DNA from 4 places in the Brevibacillus humidisoli genome. Region 2 is predicted to be linked to each of the others. Evidence: riboswitches for the same ligand, from Rfam matches in the RefSeq annotation. Region 2 holds a riboswitch; each other region holds the start of a gene.
What was found. A riboswitch is a leader RNA that binds a small molecule or an ion and turns the genes downstream of it on or off. The one in region 2 is predicted to bind S-adenosylmethionine.
Positions count from the first base shown of each region.

Region 1 (4,520 bases), 750 kb from region 2:
CTGTACGCGGACAAGAAAATCTTCGGGACGAATCTCCAGAATCTCGTTCATGTATTGGAAGTCGATCGAGATGCCGCCCTTGAGCGGGACGCAGTGCCCTTCCAGGCTGGAGCCTGCTCCAAAGGGAACCACAGGGATGTGGTGTTCGGTGGCGTATTGGAGGATGGCGGACACCTCTTTTGTTGAGACGGGAAAGACCACGATATCAGGCAGTACAGGGTTGTGATGCGATTCGTCCTTGCTGTGCTGCAGCAGGATCGATTCGGTCTCTGTCGCCCGTTCGTCTGCGGTCAAGCGTCTGATGTCGCGAAGCAGACTGGCTTGATTTAGCCTCATGTTGTATGCCTCCCGTGCGCGATAACAGGATTACGCGCTCTTTTTTAACTTGCGGGCAGCCCAGTTTCCCAATGATTGGATCAATTGTACGAGACAGATCAGGATGATCACCGTGGCGATCATCACCTCAATATCCCACTGCTGATACCCGTAGCGCAAAGCAAGGTCGCCCAAGCCGCCGGCACCCACCGCACCCGCCATGGCGGTTGCACCGATCAAACCGATGGTGGCAATGGTCAGACACAAGACGATACCAGGTCTCGCTTCACGAATCATGATGCGGAAGATGATCTGCGAGCGAGATGCACCCATGGCCTGATAGGCCTCAACCACCCCGCGGTCCACCTCCAGCAGTGCCGTTTCCATCAAGCGGGAGATATATGGGGCGGTATAGACGATGAGTGGGACAATCGCCCCTTCGATACCGATTGACGTGCCGACGATCAACTCTGTAAACGGAATGATCGCCACCATTAAAATAATAAACGGGAGCGAACGAATCACGTTAATGATTGTATTCAGGGTATGGAAAATCAATGCGCTTGGCGCAAGATGGCCGGGCCGGGTGATCACCAGCAGCACTCCCAGCGGGATGCCGATCAAGGTAGCGATAAACAGCGAAATCCCCACCATGATCACTGTTTCCTGTAGCGATTGCCCGAACAAGGGCAGCATTTCCTGCAGACGTTCGATCATCCTGCCACCTCCTCTTGCGGGACTAGATCGACACTGTAGACGGACTTGCGAAGGTAAGCGATTGCTTCCTCCACATCGTTCTCCTCTCCGGATATATGCAGCAGCAGGATGCCCAGCGCTGTACCTTTGATGGAGGTAATGGAGCCGTACAACAGGTTCGTGGTGACCGGGTAGCGAGCCGTCAACGTTCCCAACACCGGGTCCAAGGCCGCATCGCCGCGGAAGGCGACTCGCAGCACTTTGGCAGCGGGACCGGTATGCTTGATCTTGGCCATCATGTCGGCCGGGACTTCGTCGTCAAAGATCGTCCGGATGAAGTTGCGTGTGGTCTGTTGCTTCGGACTGCTAAAAACATCGATCACACTGCCTTGCTCGATGATCACACCGTTTTCCATGATCGCTACGCGATCGCAGATTTTTTTGATCACCTGCATCTCATGGGTGATCAGCACAATCGTCAAGTTAAATCTTCGATTGATATCGAGCAGAAGCTCCAGAATCGAATCGGTCGTCTGTGGGTCGAGAGCAGAGGTTGCCTCATCGCACAACAGGATCTCGGGGTCCATAGCGAGAGCTCGGGCGATGCCGACGCGTTGTTTCTGCCCGCCAGAAAGCTGTGCCGGATATGCGTTGGCTTTGTCCTCCAGCCCTACGAGACGCAGCAGATCGGCCACCTTTTTATCGATCACGTCTTTGCGCACGCGGTTCATCCGCAAAATCTCGGCGACGTTGTCAAACACGTTGTAGGAAGAGAGCAAGTTGAAATGTTGAAAGATGATGCCTATTTTTTTGCGGGCATTGCGCAGCTCTTTCTCTTTTAGCGCCAGCATGTCCCGGCCGTTGACGGCGACTGTTCCACTGGTAGGCTTTTCGAGCAAGTTGATCGTACGGAGCAGGGTGCTCTTGCCTGCTCCGCTAAAGCCGATTACGCCGAAAATTTCTCCTTTTTTGATTTGTACGCTGACGCCTTTCAACGCATCTATCTGCTTGTTTCCAACTCTGTACGTCTTGTGTATATCGGTAAGCTGTATCATGGATCGGGGCTCCTCGCTGTTCAAAGATGTGTTTCCCTACCAGGAGGGGAGCACTGCTCCTGCAAAGTGTTCTTCGATAAACTTCTTCACTTCTTCGGAACGGTAGATTTCCACCAGTTTTTTGTAGGTAGGGTTCTCCTTCTCTGATTCGTTCACAGCCAGAACATTTACATAGGGGGAGTCTCCGCCTTCTGCAAAGATCGAATCTTTCGTTGGATTGTACCCGGCTTCCATGGCGAAGTTGGTATTGATGCTGGCTGCATCAAGATTGTTGAGTGAGCGAGCGAGAAACGGTGCTTCCAGCTCCTTGAACTCCAGGTTTTTCGGATTATCGGTGATATCTTGCGGTGTGGCCTGATCGCCGACACCCTCTTTTAATGTGATCAGACCGGCTGACTGATAGAGCAGCAGTGCTCGCGCACGGTTGGTCGGATCATTTTGAATCCCGACGATTCCCCCTTCAGGGATCTCCTCTACGCTTTTATACTTGGTGGAGTATAGCCCCATCGGGAAGGTGACAGTTTTGCCGATTACCACGATGTTGGTTTTATGGTCTTGGTTAAATTTTTCGAGAAACGGAATCGTCTGAAAACTGTTGAGGTCAATGTTTCCTTTGTCAAGAGCCTGGTTCGGCAGGACGTAGTCGTTGAATACGACGACCTCTACTTCCAAACCTTCCGCTTTCGCTACCTCTTTCACCTTGTTCAGAATCTCTTCATGCGGTCCCCCGGTCACACCTACTTTGATCACTTGCTGCTCGGCGGATTGTCCGCCTGTTTGGGCCGCTTCTTCTTTGCCGCCGCATGCTGAAACCAATGTAGCCATTATGAGCAGGATAGCTGCTAATAAACTCTTTTTCATATTTTGATTTCTCTCCTTTTTTCTATGGTGCAGAACATGTGCGCATCAGTCTGGACTCCGTTTTCTTGTGCCACAGTATTACATCGATGGGGGTCATCCGCTCCTTTCCATGAAAAAACCTCTTCCGAAGGAAGAGGTGGAAGCCAGATTCAATTCAGGTCTACCATTCCTCTCTTATCTCCCGGAGCAGTTCCGCTGGATTTGGCACCACAATTAAACAATTAGGTTGCCGAGGTTTCATTGGGCCAAGTCCCTCCACCTCTCTTCATAAGAGATTTTCGTTATATGGTTGGTCAGAATTCCTATCTGATTAGTTGGATTATACTGTAACAAAAAAAGCTTGTCAAACATTACCGGTATTTACAACGAACGAACTCCCTCTAGGAAAAGAGGGAGCCTGCTCGTTGACGATTACTCCTTGACTCGAACCGCCGTTCCCGTAGCGACGACAATCATCATGCCTTCGCGCAGTGTTTCGAAATCGAGATCGACTCCGATGACGGCATTGGCCCCGAGTCGTCTGGCTTTCTCGGACATCTCCTGAAGGGCCAGTTCCCGCCCTTCATTCAGCTTGCTTTCGTATGCTCCGCTGCGTCCTCCGATAATATCTGTGATACCGGCGAGAAAATCACGTACCACATTGGCCCCCATGATTACCTCTCCGCTAACCACGCCGTAGTACTCCACGATCTCTTTTCCTTGCAGTGTGCTGGTAGTCGTTATGATCATTCGTGTTCCTCCTTATCCGTACTCGGTTTATTGTTTACTATAGAGACTACGAACAACCACAGGGAAAAGTTTCAGAATGGTAAAATGGTTTGCAGTAGTTTGATCTGTACTGGTTTTGGGAATATACTGGTAGCTAGTCCGAACAGGAGGGAATCTTGTGTTCAACGAGCGACGTGTCGATTGGCGATACAGGTGGTTGGTCATTACAGCCGCATCCGTCTTGTATGCCTTTCTGTCTTATGCAACAGCAGGCATCGAAGTAGGAGATACTGCCCACTTTCGACCTGCTATCGCGATATTGGCCGTTACTGCTGCAATATTTGGGCCGGTAACCGGTTTTTTCGTCGGCTTTCTGGGGAATATGGGAGTGGATCTGCTTCTTCAGGATATCTGGTGGCACTGGAGTGTCGCCAACGGCATCATCGGTTTTATTACCGGGCTGCTGTATGTCGTTCCCGGATATCAGCCTAGACAGGGCCAGATGCTGGGCATGCACCTGGTGATGTTTGTTGTGCTGGCAGCAGCCGGCAACTATACAGGACTTACGCTTGCGGCGCTGCTTGATGTGATGGTGTCTGAGACTCCGTTTCAGGAGGCGATTTTCGGGTGGGCGGTTACGCCAGCCACATCCAATGTACTGCTCAGCAGCGTATTGGGCATCCCGCTCCTGTATGGATATGTGGTGTGGAAACGCATTCAAATCTCTTCCGTCGTACCGTGTGAAGATGGGGATTGTGATTGAGATGGGGGGAGGAGATGGAGATATAGGCATCTCCGCTTTTGAGCTGGCCCGAATCCGATCACATATCCATCTGGATCTCTTATCACAAACTCCTTCCATGTACCGCACGGAAATCTCTCTAT
Region 1 covers NZ_CP087263.1:3,105,180-3,109,699, reverse strand. Annotated here, with positions in the region: gene LOK74_RS15295 (FAD-binding oxidoreductase) at 1-336, opposite strand, end outside; gene LOK74_RS15290 (methionine ABC transporter permease) at 367-1,032, opposite strand; gene LOK74_RS15285 (methionine ABC transporter ATP-binding protein) at 1,029-2,066, opposite strand; gene LOK74_RS15280 (MetQ/NlpA family ABC transporter substrate-binding protein) at 2,103-2,927, opposite strand; SAM riboswitch class I at 3,099-3,201, opposite strand; gene LOK74_RS15275 (YbjQ family protein) at 3,339-3,656, opposite strand; gene LOK74_RS15270 (ECF transporter S component) at 3,814-4,398, shown strand.
Region 1: it holds a riboswitch for S-adenosylmethionine, as region 2 does, so the genes downstream of both, LOK74_RS15280 (MetQ/NlpA family ABC transporter substrate-binding protein) here and metK (methionine adenosyltransferase) in region 2, are expected to answer to the same signal.

Region 2 (4,520 bases):
ATCCGTCGATGGAAGCGGTGCTTCTATCGTTGAATCGTTCTGCCTATGATCTTTAGACGTGGGAGATGGGGGAAAATGTTGCATATTGTCAACATCTTTCGCCATTTTCGTATTTGTTAACAAAAATAACCCTACCATTACCAACGTAATGACCGCAGTCATTACGATCAAGTAAGGGAATCGTCTGAACACGAAGCTTCCTCCTTCTCACTGGCCTGTTCGCATTGAAGATGGAGCCGCCAGAGGAATGCCTGTAGGGTACGATTTGATTCCTCCTAATCATTCGACATAGGTAATAAGAATCCTTTATACACTAAGATCCAACAGAGGAAAGGCGAACCACAAAAAGCGCCCGGCTGATCAGCCAAGCGCTTTTGTGACATGGATTACGCTCTTATTTTGTCAACTGGGCAGCATCCTGTTTGAGCGCTTCCGCCTTGTCTGTTTGTTCCCAAGGAACCTGTAGGTCGTTACGGCCAAAGTGCCCATATGCTGCAGTCTGCTTGTAGATCGGACGGCGCAGGTCCAACTGCTTGATGATCCCGGCAGGACGCAGGTCAAAGTGCTTTCGAACCAGGGCAACCAAGTCCGATTCAGACACCGTTCCTGTGCCAAACGTATCGATCGCAATCGAAACTGGCTGTGCCACCCCGATCGCATAAGCGACCTGTACCTCACATTTTTCAGCAAGGCCGGCAGCAACAATGTTTTTCGCTACATAGCGGGCAGCATACGCACCGGAGCGATCCACCTTGGTCGGATCTTTCCCCGAGAAAGCACCTCCGCCGTGTCGGGCATAGCCACCGTATGTATCGACAATGATCTTGCGGCCGGTCAATCCAGCATCTCCCTGCGGCCCGCCGATGACAAAGCGGCCGGTCGGATTGATAAAGTACTTCGTTTGCTCATCCAGGAATTCGGCTGGCACCACTGGCTTAATCACGTGCTCCATCAGATCAGCCTTGATTTGTTCCAGGGTGGTCTCTGGTGCATGTTGGGTGGAGATGACAATCGTATCGATGCGAACCGGCTTGTCACCATCGTACTCTACGGTTACTTGTGTTTTGCCGTCAGGACGCAGGTAGGCAAGGGTTCCGTTCTTCCGCACTTCAGTGAGTCGACGGGCCAGTTGGTGGGCCATACTGATCGGAAGCGGCATCAATTCAGGTGTCTCATTGCAGGCAAAGCCAAACATCAGACCTTGATCGCCGGCACCAATCGCTTCAATCTCTTCATCTGTCATACTTCCTTCGCGTGCTTCCAATGCCTTGTCCACGCCGAGCGCAATATCTGCCGACTGCTCACCAATCGCTGTAATGACGCCGCACGTATCGGCATCGAAACCAAACTTGGCACGGTCATATCCAATCTCCCGGATCGTGTCACGAACCAACCTTTGGATGTCGACATAGGTATTGGTGGTAATCTCTCCTGCTACCAACACCAGCCCGGTTGTGACCGACGTTTCGCACGCCACCCGTGCATTGGGATCTTTCGACAAAATCTCGTCCAGGACCGCGTCAGAAATCTGGTCGCAGATTTTATCAGGGTGCCCTTCTGTAACAGACTCTGATGTAAAGAGACGACGACCTTTTTGCAGTGCCATAATCCAACCTCCTTTTGAACTTTTATACGAATAGTGTGGCTAGCCGAATCGGGTTTCTCTCACGTCCAAAAAATAAACCTTTTCCATCTTTTTGAGGAAAAGGTACTTTGTATGCGTTCCCTAACCTCTTATCGGCCAGAATGGCAACCATTCTGCTGGTTAGCACCGTACGAGACGGTTGCCGGGCTTCATCGGGCCAGTCCCTCCGCCTGCTCTGGATAAGAGTATCCATTACGGGTAATAGAATAACCGTTTTTTCCAGTTGTGTCAATGGACTACTGGCTGCGCGATTCGTATTTTCCGCGAACAATCACGTAGGCTGTCCCATCGTAATCAGGTGCCAAGCGAAGTCCACGGGAATCGGAACGAGGGATCAACAGCAGATGATTTAACCCGACTGGATCGCCCCCCTGCAGATCGACACCAGCCGTAAGATCGGTCAAACCATCTCCATTCTGACCAGGCACGGCGATTACTTGGCCTGTGCGGACAATAAATTCCGTGCCCTCAAAACCGTACAACGTCTCTCCCGGCGTCAGTTCCTCTACGACCAGACTGCTTCCTTGCGGCTCAGACTGCTGTTGCGAGGGTGCTTGTCCCCCGCCGAGCGCTTGTTGAATCTTCTCATCGACATAACTTTTCGTCACGACCGGATCATCCGCCGAGCCGGGAATACCGGCCGAACCGGCATAATCAGCCCACGCTTGCCCGGCAAAAATCAAGACGCCTACTGCGGCAAGAGCGACAATTCCCTTGATGTTCTTCTTCATCTCTTCTCCTCCTACAGGTTAAAGGCTTTGGTCAACAGGACGACCACCTCGACGCGGCGAGTTTTGGCCTGTGGTTGGAACGTCCGGTAGCTAATCCCTCTCACATATCCCAGGCTGGTGAGCGACTCGATTGCTGGTGACGCCCAGTAATCGACCGAAACATCTCGGTACGAACTTCGGCTGCGCTTGTAGGTGTACAACCCCTTGGCGCGCGCTACCATGACCGCCATCTCTGACCGGGTAACTGGCTGGTTGGGGCGAATCGTACGATCAGGGTATCCTGCCAAAATACCGAGGCTGTACGCTTTGATAATATTTTCGTGAGCCCAGTGTGCCCGGTTAATATCCCGGAAAGGATTTCTCACATTGACATTCCCCGTGTACAGCCCCTTCTCCGACATGGTACGGATCAGCATTGTGGCAAATTCTGCGCGCGTCACCGTCTGATTGGGCCGGAACGTAGAATCCTCAAATCCACGGACGATGCCCCGCTTGGACAGTCGGGCAATCTCAGCGCGAGCCCAGTGGTTGCTGATATCCCGATAACCATCAATCAGCCTCTCGCGAGTAATGGTGAGTCGGTAGGCGTCATACCGGAAGGGTACCATACTGTTCAGTCGAACATAATAGGTCCCGGGAGTTAATTTATATGCATAGATGTAGCTGCCTGCTCTCGATAGTTCTGCCACATTGGTAGCCGAAGCGAGTAGATAGTTGCGTGTCGGTCCTGCCTTGTAAAGCGAGAAATGGACGCCTGAGCGCACCGGGATGTATGGGGCGCGAATGGTCGCATACGTGTCTTCGGAGATGACAAACTGGAACCAGTCATAATCATGCTCTGTAGCCAGCGTTCCGGTCATCAGCATGCTGTTCCCCAGGTTGGTGGCGCGGTTGTAGGTATCGTTTGGCTCATTCTCATCCTGTCGCTCTGGTGTATATATGACCTCCAACTGGTATTCGCCGTTTACTTGATTTCCCCAGTAGTCGGTTAGTCTGACGTAGTATTTTCCTGTGGTGACATCCAGGTTGGCTTGCTCGATATTGGGAACAGAGCTGTTGTTGTCAATCTCAACACCTCTTTCCTTCTCTTTGGCGATGAACAGGACAGGATCAATCCGGTATGTATCCGATGTAACGGTCACACCTAGCTTGCCCGGACCACGCACGTAATACGAAAACCAATCGACATCTCCCGCACGGTGAAAATTGCCCAATATGCTGACGCGATTCCCTGGCGGCAGTGGTCGCGCCGCATCCAGTTGGTCATTGTTCTCATAACGGTCAGCTGCAATCTGAAAGCGGCTGGTCAGCAAGTAGGATAGGGAACCGGCCCCTCCGCCCCGCTCTACTTTTATATACACTCTCCCCTGTTCAACCGGAACATGCAAGGTGTGCCCCGAACTTGGATAGTAGGAGGTAGTCTGATCTCCATTGTAAAAGGTAATGGCAAGCGGCGCGACGGAATAGGATGATACCCAGACGGATGCGGACAGCTTACCGTCATAAGGTATATCGGTGTAGTACCAGTCAACGGTATCGGCGTGATCCAACGAACCGCGGACCTGCGACTCAATGGGAAATGCTGCTGCGGCTGGCCTGCTGTTGTTGGGCTCGTTAATGTCGGCCGGCAGCCCTCTGCGAACTGCGGCATCCACATTCAACAAACCGTAGCCTGTTTGTCTGTCCCATCCCTTGCTCCCCAGATCTGTAGCCGTGTGATAAAGCAGCTGACGCACTTCCAATGGTGTCAGGTGGGGGTGACGGCTCAAGATCATCGCCGCTGCTGCAGCAACCTGAGGAGCAGCTGCAGATGTGCCTTTAAATGACCAGTAGCCACCGCCCCGCTGGGTGGTGTAGATGCTCCAACCAGGAGCAACCAGGTTCAGTTCTGGTCCGGTATTGGACTGATAAATCACTTGGTTTTTTTCATTGACTGCTCCTACGGCTATGACTGTCGGGTAGCCGGCCGGATAGGTGACTCGACTGGATTCGTTTCCCGCGGCAGCAACGAGCACCACCCCACGCTCCTCGGCTCGCTTCACCGCCTGCTCCAACTGTGCAGAATGCTGTATACTGCTGACAGACATCAGAATCACTTTGGCACCTAGGTCCACTGCTGTATTAATTCCATGAGCCAGGTTCTC
Region 2 covers NZ_CP087263.1:3,850,514-3,855,033, forward strand. Annotated here, with positions in the region: gene LOK74_RS18830 (polysaccharide deacetylase family protein) at 1-192, opposite strand, end outside; gene metK (methionine adenosyltransferase) at 395-1,600, opposite strand; SAM riboswitch class I at 1,732-1,831, opposite strand; gene LOK74_RS18840 (hypothetical protein) at 1,882-2,376, opposite strand; gene LOK74_RS18845 (S8 family peptidase) at 2,388-4,520, opposite strand, start outside.

Region 3 (4,520 bases), 660 kb from region 2:
TTGAGCCAATCGTTGATTTTCCCGATGTCGTAGTATAATGTTCTACGAGAAATCGAGAAATGTTCCATCAATTCCTTGACTGACACGTAGTGATGGGACTGCAGTAGATACTGCAAGATTTGCATTGCTCTTTTGTCTAACATGGTGGCCACCTTTAGCACAAAATCATGCACAATCTGCTGCTTGCACAGATGGTAGAACATCTGTTTATACTACTACTTTACTATATGGGGCATTTGTATTGTCAGACCGAATGTTACCAAGCAGACTTGTGCAAAAATTGTTCCCTGGATACTAATGGGAAACGGCAGTTGTAGAATGAATAGGTGTGAAAGAAGCCAGCGAAACGGGTTGAAAAAGAAGCAGGTTAGTCTCGCGACAAGTGCGGAACAAGCAGATATCCTGCTATACCTAGTTGTGAGATCATCTTGTTTTTTGCGAACTTAGGATCTCAGGTGAATATTGCGGCTGTGTGTACGTCTTCATATAAGCAGACCATATTGTCAGTTAAGGAGAAGATATCGTCTGCGAGTTTGAATTCCCGCATAAAAGAAGAGAAGAGGCAGTTGCCTGCTGTCTGGAGGATGAAGCCGGCCAATAGGCAGCAATCCAGGAAAAGCGAGGAGGGTCAGCGGTGACCAAAGATCTATCCAAATACGTCGGATACACATTTGAGCCGTATGCGTATCGCGTAGAAGCAGGAAAAATCCGCGAGTTTGCACTTGCGATCGGCGATGACAACCCGATTTACCATGACAGAGATGTTGCCCAGCAGTCAGGCTTTCGCGACATCCCTCTACCCCCTACATTTTCTACCGTGATCGAGATGTGGGCAGGACCCAGTTTCGAACATTTGATAGAAGTGTTAGAGCTGGACCCGCTTCGCGTGCTGCACGGAAAACAACGGTACGATTACGGCAGTGTGATCTGCGCGGGTGATGAGATCACCGCCTGCTCACGGATTGTCGCTGCCGAGTCGAAAAGCAGAATGAACCTGTTCACATTGGTGACAGAGTATGCCAATCAGCAGGGAGAACAAGTACTGAGAGCTGAGTCGGTGATCATCGAGATGCAGGAGAGAATGAGAGCGAAGGAGGGAAAAGGATGAAAGAACTGCCCATCCTACATAAGCAAGCGATTACCCACACCCAATTAGTCCGCTACGCCGGTGCCTCTGGTGATTTCAACCCGATTCATACGGTTGTACCCGTAGCCAAACAGGCTGGACTGCAAGATGTCATCGCCCATGGGATGCTGGTGATGGGGTTCGCGGGACAGGCGCTGACAGAGTGGTTCCCCCGTCAGTATTTGCGCAGTTTCCAAGTGCGGTTTTCGCGAATGACCTATCCAGGCGAGCAGTTGTCTGTGAGTGGTCAACTAGTGGAGTCGATGGTCCGCGATGGTGAGGAACGCTGGCTCGGCGAGCTGATCGTGACCAACCAGACGGGTGAAGCAAAGCTGAAAGGAACCTTTGAAGTATGGAAAGGTGAACCAGAAGGTTCGGAGAACTTACCATTAATTCCCTAGAAAATTGATTCACATTTTTACCGTTATTAGAAATAGAAGCCTTCTCCTCCTCGGGAAAAAGGTTGTCGACAGTCCCACCCAAATACGCGCAGACCGGGTGGGGCCTTTTTGTGGGACCGAAGACATACAGATATGTAAAATCAGGAAAAAAACACATTATATGAAAAGGGTTGATAAAATCATATTTTCATTTAAAATGAAAAAGAAGTTCATAGAAAGACCCCTTATTATGAGTGGTGGAGGGACTGGCCCGATGAAACCCGGCAACCCACTGGAAGGCAAACTTTCAGGAAGGTGCCAATTCCTGCAGGCATACGACCTGGCAGATAAGGGAGAGCGGTGCAGATGCGATCCTCTTCCCTGTCAGCAGGGGAGAGGTTTTTTCGTATTCTTTTACACTTACACAACAAGGAGAGAAGCAGTCATGAAGAGAGTATTTTTGCTGCTGTGTCTGTTTGCCTTGGCCTTGGCTGGCTGTGGCGGCGGCGGGCAGCCAGCGGACTCCAGCCAGTCGCAATCGGCAGAAGGAGATCGAGGCCAAGATCAGCCGAAGAAACGGATCGCCCTGGTGCTCCCGGAAAAAATCGGCGTCAATCCGTTCTTCCAGCAGATGGATGAAGGGGTTAAGAAAGCGGCTGAGGAGTTTGGACTGGAGGCAAAAACAATTGAGGCGACCGATCCCAACGCGTTCGAAGAAAACCTGCGGGTTGCGGTGGCTGAACAGTACGATTTGGTTATTACGGCTACCTTTCAGGCAGAAGATGCTTTGAAAAAAGTGGCGACAGAAAATCCGGACCGTCAGTTTGCGATCATCGACACGGTCATTGATCTGCCCAACGTGCGCAGCGTCTCATTCCGCGAGCACGAAGCGGCATACCTGATGGGGGCTGCCGCCGGACTGGCGACCAAGACAGGAAAAGTGGGAATGGTAGCAGCGATGGATATTCCACTGTTGAAAAAATATACGGTTGGCTTCGAGGAAGGTCTGAAAGCGACCAATCCGGATGCGGAGTTCCTGTTGAACTACGTAGGCAGCTTTGAAGATCCGGCAAAAGCGAAAGAATTGGCGCTGCTGCAGCATTCACAAGGTGCTGATTTTATTGCAGGGGCCGCTGCTGTAGGCGATCTGGGCGTGTTCGAAGCGGCCAAGGAGAAAGGGTTTTACACAGCCGGCCAAGACATAGACCGTACGGAAGTGGACCCGGAACATGTCGTCTTGTCACAACTAAAGGGTACCGATGTAGCGGCGTATGAGACGGTAAAAGATTTTGTCAACGGCACGTTTACACCAGGGGTGGTCGATTACGGATTGAAAGAGAAAGGCGTTGGTCTCACTTTCGTCACCCACGAAAGCAAGTCTCCGCTCCATCCGTTTATCGGCGAAGAGACGATCGCCAAAGTGAAAGAAATCAATGACGAGATCGTCTCTGGCAAGCGTGAGGTCCCCGACCCGCTGAAAAACTAGATCGGGCAAACCGGCTACCCACCGTAGTCGGTTTCCTCTTTTCTCGACAAAGGGGTGACACTGTGTGACTGTTTTACTGGAAATGGAGAACATCACCAAGCTGTATGGCACGTTTGCCGCCAATCAGCAGGTTAGCTTTTCCCTCAGACAAGGGGAGATCCACGCGATCGTGGGGGAGAATGGAGCGGGCAAAACAACGCTGATGCGCATGTTGTACGGCATGGAAAAGCCGACAGATGGCACCATCCGGATCAACGGAGAAGTGAAGCGGTTTGACAGCCCGGCAGACGCGATCAAAAGCGGGATCGGCATGGTTCACCAGCACTTCATGCTGTTTCCCACTTTCACGGTGGCAGAAAATATCGTGATCAGTCAGGAACCGGCAAAAGGGGTCTGGTTTGACCGGAAAAAGGCGGCCGCTCAGGTGAAGGAGCTCTCGGAAAAGTACCGGATGAGCGTCGATCCCCACAAGAAGGTCTGGGAGTGCACCCTGGGCATGCAGCAACGTGTGGAGATTCTCAAGGTCCTCTACCACGGTGCCGATATCGTGATTCTCGATGAGCCTACGGCCGTGTTGACGCCGCTGGAGGTAAAAGAGCTGCTGGTTACACTGAAACATCTCGCTCAGCAAGGAAAAAGCGTCATCCTGATCACGCACAAACTGCACGAGGTGATGGAAGTGGCCGATCGTATCACGGTGCTGCGGGGTGGACAGGTTACGGGGACGCTGAAAACAGCGGAGACAAACGTGGAGGAACTCTCCCGGTTGATGGTCGGCCGCGACATCGCTGAGATCCAGCGCAGCGAACGGCCGCGAGGTGATGTGCTGCTTGCGGTAAACGAACTGTTTATCCGCGGCAACTCGGGGAAACCGCTGTTGGACCGTGTCAGTTTTCGCGTCCATGCTGGTGAGATTGTCGGGATTGCCGGTGTGTCCGGCAACGGTCAGTCAGAACTGATACAGGTCATCACCGGTCTGCGCAAGGCAGACCAGGGAGACGTTTACCTGCTCGGACAACCGATCACCAACGCACCGGTGCGCAGCATTCGACAGCAGGGTATGGCCCACATCCCGGAAGATCGTTATCTGTTGGGAGCAGCCAAGGACGGCAGTATCGTCGAAAATGCGATCTTGCATCAGTACGTGCAGCCGCTCTACCGGCGCTTTGGCCTGCTCAGGCAGAAGCGGCTCCAGCAGTTGACCGAGCGCTGGGTGAAACAGTTTGCTGTCAAAACCAACTCACTGTATGAAAAAGCGCAGCATCTGTCAGGGGGGAACCTGCAGAAGCTGATCGCCGCCAGAGAGATCGGACAGGAGACGCCTTTTTTGCTAGCGGCTGAGCCGACCCGTGGCGTAGACATCGGGGCCATGGAGTTTATTCATGCCCAGCTGCTAAAAAAGCGGGAGCAGGGTGACGCGATCCTGCTCGTCTCATCGGAATTGTCAGAAGTGATGGCCTTGTCCGACCGCATCCTGGTGATGTACGAAGGCAGAGTTGTCGGGGAGTTGGACAGTCGGGAAGCGACG
Region 3 covers NZ_CP087263.1:3,194,702-3,199,221, reverse strand. Annotated here, with positions in the region: gene LOK74_RS15735 (BglG family transcription antiterminator) at 1-143, opposite strand, end outside; gene LOK74_RS15730 (MaoC family dehydratase N-terminal domain-containing protein) at 635-1,108, shown strand; gene LOK74_RS15725 (MaoC/PaaZ C-terminal domain-containing protein) at 1,105-1,527, shown strand; SAM riboswitch class I at 1,749-1,860, shown strand; gene LOK74_RS15720 (BMP family lipoprotein) at 1,952-2,992, shown strand; gene LOK74_RS15715 (ABC transporter ATP-binding protein) at 3,057-4,520, shown strand, end outside.
Region 3: it holds a riboswitch for S-adenosylmethionine, as region 2 does, so the genes downstream of both, LOK74_RS15720 (BMP family lipoprotein) here and metK (methionine adenosyltransferase) in region 2, are expected to answer to the same signal.

Region 4 (4,520 bases), 980 kb from region 2:
ATCTGGATGTATGCTCGGGGCAATTCAGGTTGTGTTTCCCACCTCACCGGTTTGCTCTTCAAGATTTGCTTGGCTACTTTATTACTGCTGCGAACCGTTAGTTCCGAGAAGAAAGACGATTGCGGCGATGTTTTTACGATGATGCGAATCGTTTTATCTGCTGGAGCTGCATGTGCGGGTGTGATCAGAAGCAGCAGGCTGATCAGCAACAGAATCGATTGTCTCACCAGCAAATCCTCCTTGATCTTGAAAGTGAAACAGTAATGTCTGTTATTATGTGCGGAAGCCTGCTGATTAGTCGCTTGCTTGCAGCGAGTCAGTTCCCAAAACGGAAGCAGCCCACCCAGCCGACTAACCTGATATAGACGTTTCATGCATGAAAAATCGAATGCAACTCATAATAGGGCTGAGATTATCACGCTGGGTGGGGTTCGCAAAACATGATCAAACACATGCTGGTCCACATCTTGCTATGCACAGCTCTCCTCTGTTTTAGCTCTCCAGTCGTAGCCGATGACGGGGCGGACGAGGTATACCTCTACATTAATTTATGGCAAAACAGAATCTACTTGAAAGATCAGGAGGACAATATCTTATACTCGTACCGAATTGCACCGGGAGCCAAGGATACACCATCTCCGGTAGGCATTTTTCGCGTGATTCACAAGTCAAGGGATTGGGGCGGCGGATTTGGTTCCCGATGGCTGGGGCTGAACGTGTCGTGGGGCACGTATGGAATTCATGGAACCAATCGTCCGGAGTCGATCGGCCGTTACGCCAGCCACGGTTGTTTTCGCATGCGCAACAGGGAGATCGAGAAATTGTACGAACACGTGCCTTTGGGAGCGACTGTGATCATTGATGGGCCCATTATGGGTCACGAAGATTTGACTTACCGCATACTGGTTCCAGGTTCAAAAGGGGCCCTCGTCCAGTTGGTTCAGAACCGGCTGCGTGCAGCAGGCTACTACGAAGGGAAAACGCACGGAATCTTCGATAGACAGATGGAGCGAGCCGTCATTCGTTTTCAAAAAGAGGAGGGGTTGGATGTAACGGGCCAGATTCATTGGGTCGACCTCCGGTATCTGGGCATTATCGAATGAGCGAGGTGAGAAGGGTTGCTGATCCGTGTACTTGCAGCCATATGGATTTATTTCGTAAGCTCTTTATTGTTTCCATCAATTGGGTACGCCGTCGCTCCCTTGCCGTCCGTCGATGTGCTAATCGATGCCGGGCACGGTGGAGTAGACAGTGGCGCGTTTTATCAGGATCTGTACGAAAAGGAGATTAATCTGCAGGTGGCGAAACGGCTGTACGATGAACTGGCAAAAAGGGGACGCAGTGTGGTCTTGAATCGGACAGGTGACTATGCGCTTAGTGATGAGAATCAATGGCTGAAGATCCGTTCCAGGCACGTGAAAGATCTGGCGCAGCGAGCTCAGCTCGCCCGACAGATCACCCCGAAAGTGATGATCAGCCTGCACGTCAACTGGTCTGGAAATCCGCGTGTTCGTGGACCGCTGATGATTTCGCAGCACAGCCAGCAGAGTACGGTACTGGCCCACCTGCTCCAACACTCTGTAAACGAACTGTACCAGTCACACGCAAAACCGGTACGCAGGAAGAGCTACTACCTGCTCAATCATTCTGGATGTCCCACTGTGATCGTCGAGATGGGGTATATTACCAATCATCAGGACCGACAGTTGCTGACCAATCCGAAGCATCAGAGTCGTATCGCCCAAGCGATTGCAGCAGCGATTGATGAGTATCTGATGATGTTTGGTCATCTGCAGCAGGAAGAAATCGATTAATTCCTCTTATTGACAACCAAGGGAATGTACGCTACGATAGGTTCAACAAATTGCATAGGATCTTCTTATCAAGAGCGGCTGAGGGACTGGCCCTATGACGCCCGGCAACCGACTCCCATTCGATTGGGAGAATACGGTGCTAATTCCTGCAGAGATTTTCTCTGAGAGATGAGAAGGAATGCTTACGTACATACGTATGAAAAGCCTTCTTCGCTCAGAAGTAGGCTTTTTCTTTTGTTCAAATCATCAAGCGTTGACGGAGAGATAGAAAGTATAGGCAGAGAGGAGATCACACATGAAAGTGGAGACCAGACTGGTGCAGATTGGGGTAGGACGTGACAAGACGACAGGAGCAATCAGCTATCCTGTCTATCAATCGACGGCGTATCGCCATCCGGCACTGGGGGAAAGCACGGGGTACGATTACACCCGGACAGCTAATCCCACACGTGATGTGTTGGAACAGGCGATCGCTTCACTGGAAGGCGGGGATGACGGATTTGCCTGCGCCTCCGGCATGGCTGCGATTCAGACGGTCATGGGTATTTTTTCACAAGGCGATCACTTGGTGGTATCGCTTGATTTGTACGGCGGCACGTATCGCTTGTTTGAACAGGTACTAACACGTTTTGGCTTGTCGTTTGATTATGTCGATCTGCGCGACCCGGTGTTGGTGAGAGAGGCGATCCGTCGAGAGACCAAAGCCATTCTCGTGGAGACCCCAACCAACCCGCTGATGCAGGTGACCGATCTCGCCGCCATGGCTGAGATCGCTTGGGAGTTTGATCTGCTGCTGATTGTTGACAATACGTTTTTATCCCCTTACTATCAGCGGCCGTTGGAACTGGGAGCGGACATTGTGATTCACAGCGCTACCAAATACTTGGGCGGTCACAATGATGTGATTGCTGGATTGATTGTCACCAAAGGGGGCGAATTGTCTGAGCGGATGCGCTTTTTGCACAACTCGATCGGGGCTGTGCTTGGTCCCCAGGACTGCTGGTTGTTGATCCGCGGGATGAAGACGCTGGCGCTGCGCATGGAGCGGCATCAGCAAAATGCCTATAACGTTGCCCGCTTTCTGAAAAATCATCCGGCGGTGACGGAGGTGTTTTATACCGGACTACCCGAGCATGAAGGGCATCAAGTACAGAGCCGGCAGGCTTCCGGATTTGGCGGCATGGTATCCTTCCGCATCCGACAGCCAGTGATGGTTGCCGCTTTTTTGCAGGAACTGCAGTTGATCTCGTTTGCGGAGAGTCTGGGGGGCGTGGAGTCGCTCTGTACGTACCCGGCTACCCAGACACATGCCGATATCCCGGTCGAGGTTCGAGAAAAGGTGGGCGTCTGCGATCGGCTGCTCCGCCTCTCGATCGGGATCGAACATACTGACGATCTGATTGCTGACCTGCAGCAGGCGCTGGACAAAGCACTTCAAACAGGAGGAGGGCGGGGATGATGAACTTTGCGACTCGAGTACTGCATGGCACCAGCAGCATCGACAGAGTGACCGGGGCTTCCAGCATCCCGATCTATCAGGCTTCCACCTTTCATCAGTTTGATATCGATCAGCCGGGCGAGTATGACTACGCCCGTTCCGGCAATCCCACACGCCAGGCGCTGGAGGAGATGATTGCCCATCTGGAGGGGGGGAAGTACGGCTTTGCTTTTGCATCTGGGATGGCGGCGGTATCCAGTGTGTTTTTACTTTTCTCTGCCGGTGATCACCTGGTTGTGGCTGAAGATGTATACGGCGGGACCTATCGTGTGCTGACCAATATACTCTCTCGGCTCGGGGTGCAGGTCACGTTTGTTGATACGACGGACCCGGAGGCCGTCCAGGCGGCGATTCAGTCCAACACTCGGGGACTCTACCTGGAAACACCGTCCAATCCGACGCTCAAGGTAACCGATCTCGCACTGCTGTGCAGTCTGGCACGCGATAAGGGATTGCTGACCATTGTGGACAATACATTCTTAACCCCGTATTACCAGCGCCCGCTGGAGTTGGGGGCAGATATCGTGGTTCACAGCGCGACCAAGTTTATCGGCGGTCACAGCGACGTAGTGGCTGGTTTGGTGGCAACACGTGATGAGCGATTGGGCAAACAGCTTTACGCCATCCAGAACGGTTTTGGATCCATTCTCGGAGTCCAGGATTGCTGGTTGGTCATGCGCGGATTGAAGACGTTGAAGACGCGGCTGGATGTCAGTTCACAGAGTGCCGCTGCTATCGCTCGTTGGCTCGATGCTCACCCGCTTGTGGATCGTGTATACTATACCGGATTGCCCGAACATCAGGGGCATTACCTGCAAACCCGCCAAGCCTCCGGGCACGGAGCGGTTCTTTCGTTCGATCTGGGCAGCAGAGAGCGGGTTAAGATTCTGCTCGACGCGGTGAAGCTGCCGTTGGTCGCAGTCAGTCTGGGAGCGGTAGAGAGTATTCTCTCTTATCCGGCACAGATGTCGCACGCCTCCATGCCGCCAGAGGAGCGGAGACAGCGAGGCATTACCGATGGCCTGTTGCGACTGTCGGTTGGCCTGGAGGATGTAGACGATCTGATTGCTGACCTGGAGCAGGCACTGGCTGCTACTGCCCGTTATGCATCGGCGAACAATACCTCGAGCAAGTCGTGCGGCAACTGGTGAGCGGTCGACCACTTTCACAAATGAGTACAAGATTTCGGACGTACGCGGGCAAAACAA
Region 4 covers NZ_CP087263.1:2,868,862-2,873,381, reverse strand. Annotated here, with positions in the region: gene LOK74_RS14170 (hypothetical protein) at 1-227, opposite strand, end outside; gene LOK74_RS14165 (L,D-transpeptidase family protein) at 441-1,103, shown strand; gene LOK74_RS14160 (N-acetylmuramoyl-L-alanine amidase family protein) at 1,119-1,814, shown strand; SAM riboswitch class I at 1,877-1,989, shown strand; gene LOK74_RS14155 (PLP-dependent transferase) at 2,110-3,273, shown strand; gene LOK74_RS14150 (trans-sulfuration enzyme family protein) at 3,273-4,463, shown strand.
Region 4: it holds a riboswitch for S-adenosylmethionine, as region 2 does, so the genes downstream of both, LOK74_RS14155 (PLP-dependent transferase) here and metK (methionine adenosyltransferase) in region 2, are expected to answer to the same signal.